One region of the Streptomyces corchorusii genome, then DNA from elsewhere that is predicted to be linked to it. Evidence: riboswitches for the same ligand, from Rfam matches in the RefSeq annotation. Region 1 holds a riboswitch; the other holds the start of a gene.
The links. A riboswitch is a leader RNA that binds a small molecule or an ion and turns the genes downstream of it on or off. The one in region 1 is predicted to bind glycine.
Positions count from the first base shown of each region.

Region 2: it holds a riboswitch for glycine, as region 1 does, so the genes downstream of both, gcvP (aminomethyl-transferring glycine dehydrogenase) here and gcvT (glycine cleavage system aminomethyltransferase GcvT) in region 1, are expected to answer to the same signal.

Region 1 is NZ_KQ948358.1:314,433-318,838, forward strand. It holds gene AQJ11_RS22485 (enhanced serine sensitivity protein SseB C-terminal domain-containing protein) at 1-94, opposite strand, end outside; gene AQJ11_RS22490 (enhanced serine sensitivity protein SseB) at 284-1,075, opposite strand; gene AQJ11_RS22495 (AAA family ATPase) at 1,142-1,810, opposite strand; glycine riboswitch at 1,990-2,085, shown strand; glycine riboswitch at 2,086-2,198, shown strand; gene gcvT (glycine cleavage system aminomethyltransferase GcvT) at 2,241-3,359, shown strand; gene gcvH (glycine cleavage system protein GcvH) at 3,499-3,876, shown strand; gene glyA (serine hydroxymethyltransferase) at 3,891-4,406, shown strand, end outside.
Region 2 is NZ_KQ948364.1:8,290-12,695, reverse strand. It holds gene gcvP (aminomethyl-transferring glycine dehydrogenase) at 1-1,572, opposite strand, end outside; glycine riboswitch at 1,747-1,841, opposite strand; gene AQJ11_RS31470 (PRC-barrel domain-containing protein) at 1,961-2,332, shown strand; gene AQJ11_RS31465 (DNA polymerase IV) at 2,254-3,744, opposite strand; gene AQJ11_RS31460 (MerR family transcriptional regulator) at 3,826-4,406, opposite strand, start outside.

The DNA of each region.
Region 1 (4,406 bases):
GGAGCATCCAGATCTGGCCGGAGGAGGGGGTGGCGAGGGCGCGGAGCAGGGCCTCGTAGGCGTCGTAGCGTCCCGGGGTGACCTGGCGCAGCATGTGCTCGACGCTGCCGCTGTGGCTCGCGCTCACCTGTTGTACCGGCCCTTCTACTCCGTGCCCCGCGTTTGGAGACAGCTTAAGCGCCCAGTGGCTCGGGGCCTTCTGTTCGTGCGCGGGTGCGGGTGGTGGTGGGTTCCCGCGCGGCGCCCCGCGCCCCCTGCGCCGGCCTGATCCAAACGAAGGACCCTAGTGGCCGTACTGGTAGAAGGGCCGGACGTTCGTTTTCAGCCAGTCGGAGACCGGGTCCTCGGCCACGTCCATGAGGATCAGGTTGACCGGCCACTTGACCGGGACCCGGCCGAGGGCCCTGCCGAGGGCGTCCAGGGGCAGCGTCCGGATGTCGCCCTCCCACTGGGAGAGTTCCACGCCCACGAACATCACCGGGTCGGCCGTCTCGATGGCGGCCAGGCAGCGGCGGGCGGTGAGGACCACGCCGGTCTCGGCGAACTCGGCGGAGGCCGCGGAGAGGAAGTCGACCGGATCGTCCTGCCAGTCGGGCTCGAAGAGGCGGACCCGGCCGCCGGCGTTGGGCCCGTCGAGCGGGGTGCGGCCGGCGCGGCACAGCTCGGCCACGGCGCCGGGCGGCAGCGGGATGCCGACCACACCGCCCGGGTTCACCGCGATGCCCGCCTGCGGCGGCAGGCCGCGCGCGAACTCCACGGCGGGGGCGATGGTGTACGACATGTGGGGACCGGCCGCCTGGCGCAGCTGCTCCTCGGAGCTGAACACCGGGACGTACACCTGGCCGTCGATCTCCATCGTGGGCAGGTCCAGCGGCCCGCTGTGCGGGCCACCGCCGTTGGGCAGCGGTATCCACAGGAAGCTGCGGCCGATGACCTCGATGATCCGGTCGCCCGCCGAGGGGATGCCGAGGGAGGCCGACAGCACCTCCTCCAGCTCGTTGCCGGGCCAACCGCCGTGCGGGTGGGGGTGCGCCTGTGCCGGGAAGTCCGCTGGGATGTCCGCCGGGAAGTCCATCTGCCTACCGCCTGCTGGGAACCACTGCTGTGAGCAAGAAGGCTAGCGGGTGGCTGTGACAGTGCCTCACCGAACGAAGCCGACCCGGCTGAGGACGTCCGCCGCGTCCCGGTCCAGCAGCACCGCCGCCCCGCAGCCGGCGGGCAGCGCCCCCTTCTCCACCGCGCGCAGCAGCCGGGCGGTCGTACGGCGGTGGCGGCGGAAGGCGTAGCGGGAGACGCCCCGGCCGCGCTCGCGCTGGCCCGCCCAGGCGGTCTCGGGGCTGACGTCGAGCAGGAGCAGATGCAGGGTGGCGCCGCGGCGCCGGGCCTCGCGGGCCAGCCAGGCGCGCACCCAGGGCTGGGTGCCGCAGTCGTGCACGACGACGCCCTCGCCGGTGCGCAGGGCCCTGCGCAGCGCGGCGTAGTGGGCGAGGCGGACCAGGGGGCGGTAGAGCGCGTACGGGACGGAGCGGGGGACGCGGGCGTCCCAGCGGTCCCGGGTGTCCTGGGAGTCGACGCGGTGGCCGGTGACCGCGCGGTGCATCAGGGTGGACTTGCCGCTGCCGGGCAGACCGGTGATCACCACCAGGTCGCGGGGGCCGAAGAGCAGGGCGTGCGGGCTGCGGCCCGCGCGGTCGCGCAGGTCGCGGACGACCGGGGCGGGACCGTCCGCGCGGCGCCCGCGGGCCTGGGCGGAGGGCCGTCCCGGCACCGCGATGCCGGCGTCGGTGGCGTAGGCCGATGTCCTGTTCACCGTGATCGTCCTCCCCAGTGGGCTTGGTCATCCCCATGCCCGTTCTCTGTAAAGAGAAGGTAATGGGCAACGGTAGGAGGTACGTGTGCGTTCTGCCACAGCTCGGTCACAAGGAGCGCGCTCTGGATGGGCGGGGAGCGGCGTGCAATGATGTGCCCGCCAACTGCATACCGGCCGCTTGAATCCGCGCGGGAGAGTTCCCAGCCCCGGGCTGGGACGCCGAAGGAGCAAGTCCCTCCCTTGAATCTCTCAGGCCCCGTTACCGCGCGGGCGAGGCACATCTGAAAAGCGGGCCGCTGTGTCAGTGGCTCCACCCAAGGTGCAAGCCCTGATCGTCCCTGTGGCGGTCGTGGCGAACCTCTCAGGTTCCGATGACAGATGGGGAGGAACGTTCCTCGCCTGTCCGCTCGCCTTGGGAGACGACCGTCCGATGAGCAGCACTGAACTCCGCCACACCGCGCTCGATGCCGTACATCGCGCGCTCGGTGCGACGATGACCGACTTCGCGGGCTGGGACATGCCCCTGCGCTACGGCTCCGAGCGCGACGAGCACCTCGCCGTGCGGACCCGGGCCGGTCTCTTCGACCTCTCCCACATGGGCGAGATCACCGTCACCGGCGACCAGGCAGCCGCGGTCCTGAACCACGCCCTGGTCGGCGACATCGCCTCCGTCGGCGTCGGCCGCGCCCGCTACACCATGATCTGCCAGGCCGACGGCGGCATCCTGGACGACCTGATCGTCTACCGGCTCGCCGAGACCGAGTACATGGTCGTGGCCAACGCCTCCAACGCCCAGGTGGTGCTGGACGCCCTGACCGAGCGCGCCGAGGGCTTCGACGCCGAGGTCCGGGACGACCGGGACGCCTACGCGCTGATCGCCGTGCAGGGCCCGGAGTCCCCCGGCATCCTGAAGTCCCTCACCGACGCCGACCTCGACGGCCTGAAGTACTACGCCGGCCTGCCCGGCACGGTCGCCGGCGTCCCGGCGCTGATCGCCCGCACGGGTTACACCGGCGAGGACGGCTTCGAGCTGTTCGTGCGGCCCGAGCACGCGGTCGAGCTGTGGCAGGCGCTCACCAAGGCCGGCGAGGGCGCCGGGCTCGTCCCGTGCGGGCTGTCCTGCCGGGACACCCTGCGCCTGGAGGCGGGCATGCCGCTGTACGGGCACGAGCTGACCACCTCCCTCACCCCCTTCGACGCCGGGCTCGGCCGCGTGGTCAAGTTCGAGAAGGAGGGCGACTTCGTCGGGCGCGAGGCGCTCACCGAGGCCGCCGCCCGGGCCCAGGAGAACCCGCCGCGGGTCCTGGTCGGCCTGGTCGCCGAGGGCCGCCGGGTGCCGCGCGCCGGGTACGCCGTCGTCGCCGGCGGCGAGGTGATCGGCGAGGTCACCTCCGGCGCTCCCTCCCCCACCCTGGGCAAGCCGATCGCCATGGCCTACGTCGACGCCGCGCACGCGGCGCCGGGCACCGAGGGCGTCGGCGTGGACATCCGGGGCACCCACGAGCCGTACCAGGTCGTGGCACTGCCGTTCTACAAGCGCCGGAAGTAGACACCGGCCGCGGTCGCGCCCGCCCGGGGACCCCGGTCCCGTGGCCGGGGCGTGACTCTGCGCACATTCCCCCGCTCACCAGCGGTTTCCTTAGTCACCCCGTCATCAGCACCCTCGCGCGTACAGGAGAATTCAGGCCATGAGCAACCCCCAGCAGCTGCGCTACAGCAAGGAGCACGAGTGGCTGTCGGCCGCCGAGGACGGCGTCGCGACGGTCGGCATCACGGAGCACGCGGCCAACGCGCTCGGTGACGTCGTCTTCGTCCAGCTCCCCGAGGTCGGCTCCACGGTGTCCGCGGGCGAGACCTGCGGCGAGCTGGAGTCGACGAAGTCGGTGTCCGACCTGTACTCCCCGGTCACCGGTGAGGTCACCGAGGTCAACGAGGACGTCGTCAACGACCCGTCGCTGGTGAACTCCGCCCCCTTCGAGGGTGGCTGGCTGTTCAAAGTACGCGTCGCGGAGGAGCCGGCCGACCTGCTCTCCGCCGACGAGTACACCGCCTTTTCCGCCGGCTGAGGAGTCGTAGCCGTATGACTGTCCTGAACACGCCCCTGCACGAGCTGGACCCGGAGATCGCCGCCGCGGTCGACGCCGAGCTGCGCCGTCAGCAGTCGACCCTGGAGATGATCGCCTCCGAGAACTTCGCGCCGCTCGCGGTGATGGAGGCCCAGGGCTCGGTCCTGACGAACAAGTACGCCGAGGGCTACCCGGGCCGCCGCTACTACGGCGGCTGCGAGCACGTCGACGTCGCCGAGCAGATCGCCATCGACCGGGTCAAGGAGCTGTTCGGCGCCGAGTACGCCAATGTGCAGCCCCACTCCGGCGCCTCCGCGAACCAGGCGGCCCTCTTCGCGCTGGCCCAGCCCGGGGACACCATCCTCGGCCTGGACCTGGCGCACGGCGGCCACCTGACCCACGGCATGCGGCTGAACTTCTCCGGCAAGCAGTTCGACGTGGTCGCCTACCACGTGGACGCCGAGACCGGCCTGGTCGACATGGCCGAGGTCGAGCGGCTCGCCAAGGAGCACCGCCCCAAGGTGATCATC
Region 2 (4,406 bases), on a different contig from region 1:
CTCCATCTCGGTGGTCGCGTTGAGCTTCATGGTGCAGGAGCCCAGCGGGATCATGCCGCGGTCGAGCGCGTAGTCGCGGTCGGCCAGCTTGCGCAGGTAGCGCAGCATCGCGGTCTCGGAGCGGTGCTGGTGGAAGACCGGGTGGGTGAGGTAGGCGTCGGTGCGCAGCAGCGCCTCGGGCAGGGTGTCCTCGGCGGTCTCGTCCAGCGCCTCGATGTCGCCCTCGACACCGAAGGCGGCGAAGACGGCGGCCAGCTGGGCCCGGTTGGTGGTCTCGTCGCAGGCCGCCGAGACGTGGTCGGCGTCGACGAGGCGCAGGTTGACCCCGTTCTCCCGGGCGGCGGCGACGACCGCGGCGGCCTTGCCGGGCACCCGCGCGGTGAGGGTGTCGAAGTACGCGCCGTGCACGATCTCCACGCCACCGGCCTTCAGCCCCTCGGCGAGGATCGTGGCGTACCGGTGCGTGCGCCGGGCGATGGTCCGCAGGCCCTCCGGCCCGTGGTAGACGGCGTACATGCCGGCCATCACGGCGAGCAGCACCTGGGCGGTGCAGATGTTGCTGGTGGCCTTCTCGCGGCGGATGTGCTGCTCACGGGTCTGGAGCGCCAGGCGGTAGGCCTTGTTGCCGTCGACGTCGACGGAGACGCCGACGAGCCGGCCGGGGAGGCTGCGCGCGAACTTCTCGCGTACGGCCATGTAGCCGGCGTGCGGGCCGCCGAAGCCCATCGGCACACCGAAGCGCTGGGTCGTGCCGACGGCGATGTCCGCCCCGAGCTCGCCCGGCGAGGTCAGCAGGGTCAGCGCGAGCAGGTCGGCGGCGACCGTGACCAGGGCGCCCAGCTCGTGCGCCTGGTCGATGACGGGCTTGATGTCCCGTACGGCACCCGAGGCGCCCGGGTACTGGATCAGCACGCCGCTGATCTCGCGCTCGGCGATGTCCGCCGGGATGCCGTCGCCGAGGTCGGCGACGACGACCTCGACGCCGGTCGGCTCGGCGCGGGTCTGGATCACGGCGATGGTCTGCGGCAGCGCGTCCGCGTCGACCAGGAACAGGCCCTTCTTGTTCTTGCCCATGCGCAGGGAGAGCGCCATGGCCTCGGCGGCGGCGGTGCCCTCGTCCAGCAGGGAGGCGCCGGAGGTGGGCAGACCGGTCAGCTCGGCGACCATCGTCTGGAAGTTCAGCAGGGCCTCCAGGCGGCCCTGGGAGATCTCCGGCTGGTACGGCGTGTAGGCCGTGTACCAGGCCGGGTTCTCCATGACGTTGCGCAGGACGACGGGGGGCGTGAAGGTGCCGTAGTAGCCCAGGCCGATCATGGAGCCGAGGACCTGGTTGCGGTCGGCGAGCGAGCGCAGCTCGGCGAGCACCTCGGCCTCGGTGCGGGCGCCCGGCAGGTCCAGGGCGTCGGCATTCTTGATCACATCCGGCACCGCGGCGGCGGTCAGCTCGTCGAGCGAGCCGTACCCGACCTGCGCGAGCATCTTGGCCCGCGCCTCCTGGTCGGGCCCGATGTGGCGCTGCTCGAACGGGGTGCCCGCTTCGAGTTCGGAGAGCGGAATGCGATGGGCGGTCATTGCGGAGGCCTCCTGGTCTGACGCGACCTGCGAGGGGCACCACGGCGCGGGTACCCCGACGGCCTCCCCCTCTGTCATCTCGACCTGAGAGCTTCACCGGACGCCCGTGGGCACCGGCTTTCCCCGTCGGTGAGAGCGGAAGCCGTCGACATCCGCCCTGCTTTCCAGAGTGACCTCGTCCGTGCGGTACGTGAGCCTGAGAGATTCCGGGGAGGATTTGCTCCTTCGGCGCCTCCGAGGTGGTCGGAGGACTCTCCCGCACGGGGTCGACAGCCGCTGTCAGCCTACCAGCGAGGTCAACACCGGGGCCTTCGAGTGGCCGCCTCCTTGAATGTGCTCTTTTGTAGTGCTTACGGATGAGTTGCGACCACGTGGAGGGAGAGGGACCGTGCAGACCGACATCGATCCACGCAACCTGATCGGCCGCAAGGCGTTCGACCGCAATGGCACCAAGATCGGCACCATCGACGAGGTGTACCTGGACGACGCGACCGGCGTGCCCGAATGGGCGGCCATACGCACCGGCCTGTTCTCCCGGGACGCCTTCGTGCCGCTGGAGCCCAGCGAACTCGTCGAGGGCACCCTGCACGTCCCCTTCGACCGCTCCCTCATCAAGGACGCCCCCGACTTCGGCGTGGGCCGCCACCTCTCCCCCGAACAGGAGCTCCAGCTCTACCACCACTACGGCCTCGACGTGGCCTCACCCCCCAAGGTCCCGGACCGCGACTTCGGCAAGCTGGCGGGGTCGGAGGAGGCCTGAGCCGCGAGGTCCTCCGGGGGCCGGGACGGAGCCGTGCGACGGCCGCGGTCGGGCGGACCGGGACGTTCGGCCGGGTGGGAGGAATCCGGGACCAACGGCAGCGGATCGGCGGACTCCAGCGCGGGATCGTCGGAGAAGAACGTCCGCACCCGCCCCGGAGGGGAGTGCGGCGTCTCGAACCGCACGGTCACCCGCCCCAGCCCGCTCCCCTGCACCCACCCGTGCCCGTGCTCCGCGTGCCGCACGTCCTGTCCGGCCCGCCACTGCCGCTCGACCGGCTCCGCCCGCTCCACGACAGCCTCCACCGCATCCTTCTCCGGCTCCTTCGCCGCGGGCACGGGTATCGCCTGCGCGAACAGGTCCTCCTGCGTGTAGTCGGCGAGCCCGGACACCCCCACCCCGAGCAGCCGCACCCCGCCCGTGGTGTCCACGGAGTCCAGCAGTCGCGCCGCCGCCTCGCGGATGACCACGGGGTCGTCCGTGGGCCCCCTGAGCGTCTCGGAGCGGGTCAGGGTGGAGAAGTCGTACCGCCGCACCTTCAGCACGATGGTCCGCCCGGACAGCCCGGCCTGGCGCAGCCGCCCCACACACCGGTCGGCCAGCCGCTGCACCTCCAGACCGACCCGCAGCCGGTCGTGGATGTCCACGTCGTACGTGTCCTCCACCGACACCGACTTGGTCTCCCGCTCGGCCACCACGGGCCGCTCGTCCCGGGCCAGGGCCATGGCGTACAGCGCGTGCCCGTGCGCCTTGCCGAGCAGCCGGACCAGCTCGTCCTCGCCGGCCTCCGCCAGTTCCTCCACCGTGGTGATCCCGGCCCGGCGCAGATGGTCCCCGGTGGCCGGTCCGACCCCCGGCAGGGTGCGCACCGGCATCGGCGCCAGCAGCGCCCGCTCCGTGCCCGGCTCGATCAGCCGCAGGCCGTCCGGCTTGGCCTGCTCGGAGGCGATCTTCGCGAGCATCTTGGAGGCGGCGAGCCCCACCGATCCAGTGAGCCCGGTGACCGCCCGGATGTCCGCGCGCAGCTTCTCCCCGGCCCGCCGCGCCGACTCCCCGTCCCAGGCCGCTCCCCCGGCCTCCAGGTCCACGAACGCCTCGTCCAGGCTCAGCGGCTCCACCAGCGGTGACAGCTCCCGCAGCAGCGCCATCACCTGCTCGCTGATCGTCCGGTACAGGGTGAAGCGCGGCACCAGGTACGCGGCGTTGGGTGCCAGCCGGCGCGCCTGGGACATGGGCATCGCCGAGTGGACCCCGAACACCCGTGCCTCGTACGACGCGGTCGCCACCACCCCGCGCGGTCCGAGCCCGCCCACGACCACCGCTTTCCCGCGCAGGCTCGGCTTGGACGCCTGCTCCACCGAGGCGAAGAAGGCATCCATGTCGAGATGCAGGATCGTGGGCGCGTTTCTCACATCTCCGATGCTGCACCACGGCACTGACAACGCCGTGCGGCCGGGGCGCCCCGCGAGAGGGCCGGCGGCCGGAGCCGGAGGTCAGACCGCCCGGTTGCGGCGCCGCGCCAGCTCGTCCGCGGGGTTGTGCCCGACCAGGGTCTCGCCGGTGTCGATGCGCTCGCCGTGCAGCTGGGAGAGGGCGCTTTCCACGTCCCGCCACACCACGCCGACAGCGATCCCGAAGATGCCCTGACCGCCCTGGAGCAGGGCGTGCACCTCGTCCGGCGAGGTGCACTCGTACACGGTCGCGCCGTCGCTCATCAGGGTCATCCGCTCCAGGTCGCGGAAACCGCGTTCCCTGAGGTGCTGGACGGCCGTGCGGATGTTCTGCAAGGACACCCCGGTGTCCAGGAACCGCTTCACGATCTTCAGGACGACGACGTCCCGGAAGCTGTACAGACGCTGGGTGCCCGACCCGTAGGCGGGCCGTACGCTGGGCTCGACCAGACCGGTGCGGGCCCAGTAGTCGAGCTGCCGGTAGGTGATGCCGGCAGCCGCGCAGGCCGTGGGCCCGCGGTAGCCGATCTCCTCGGACGCCATGGACGCCACCCCTCCGCCGTTCGGCACCGCCGTCGGCAGCTGCGGAGCGTGCTCCACCGCGCTGCCGGGATGGGCATGAC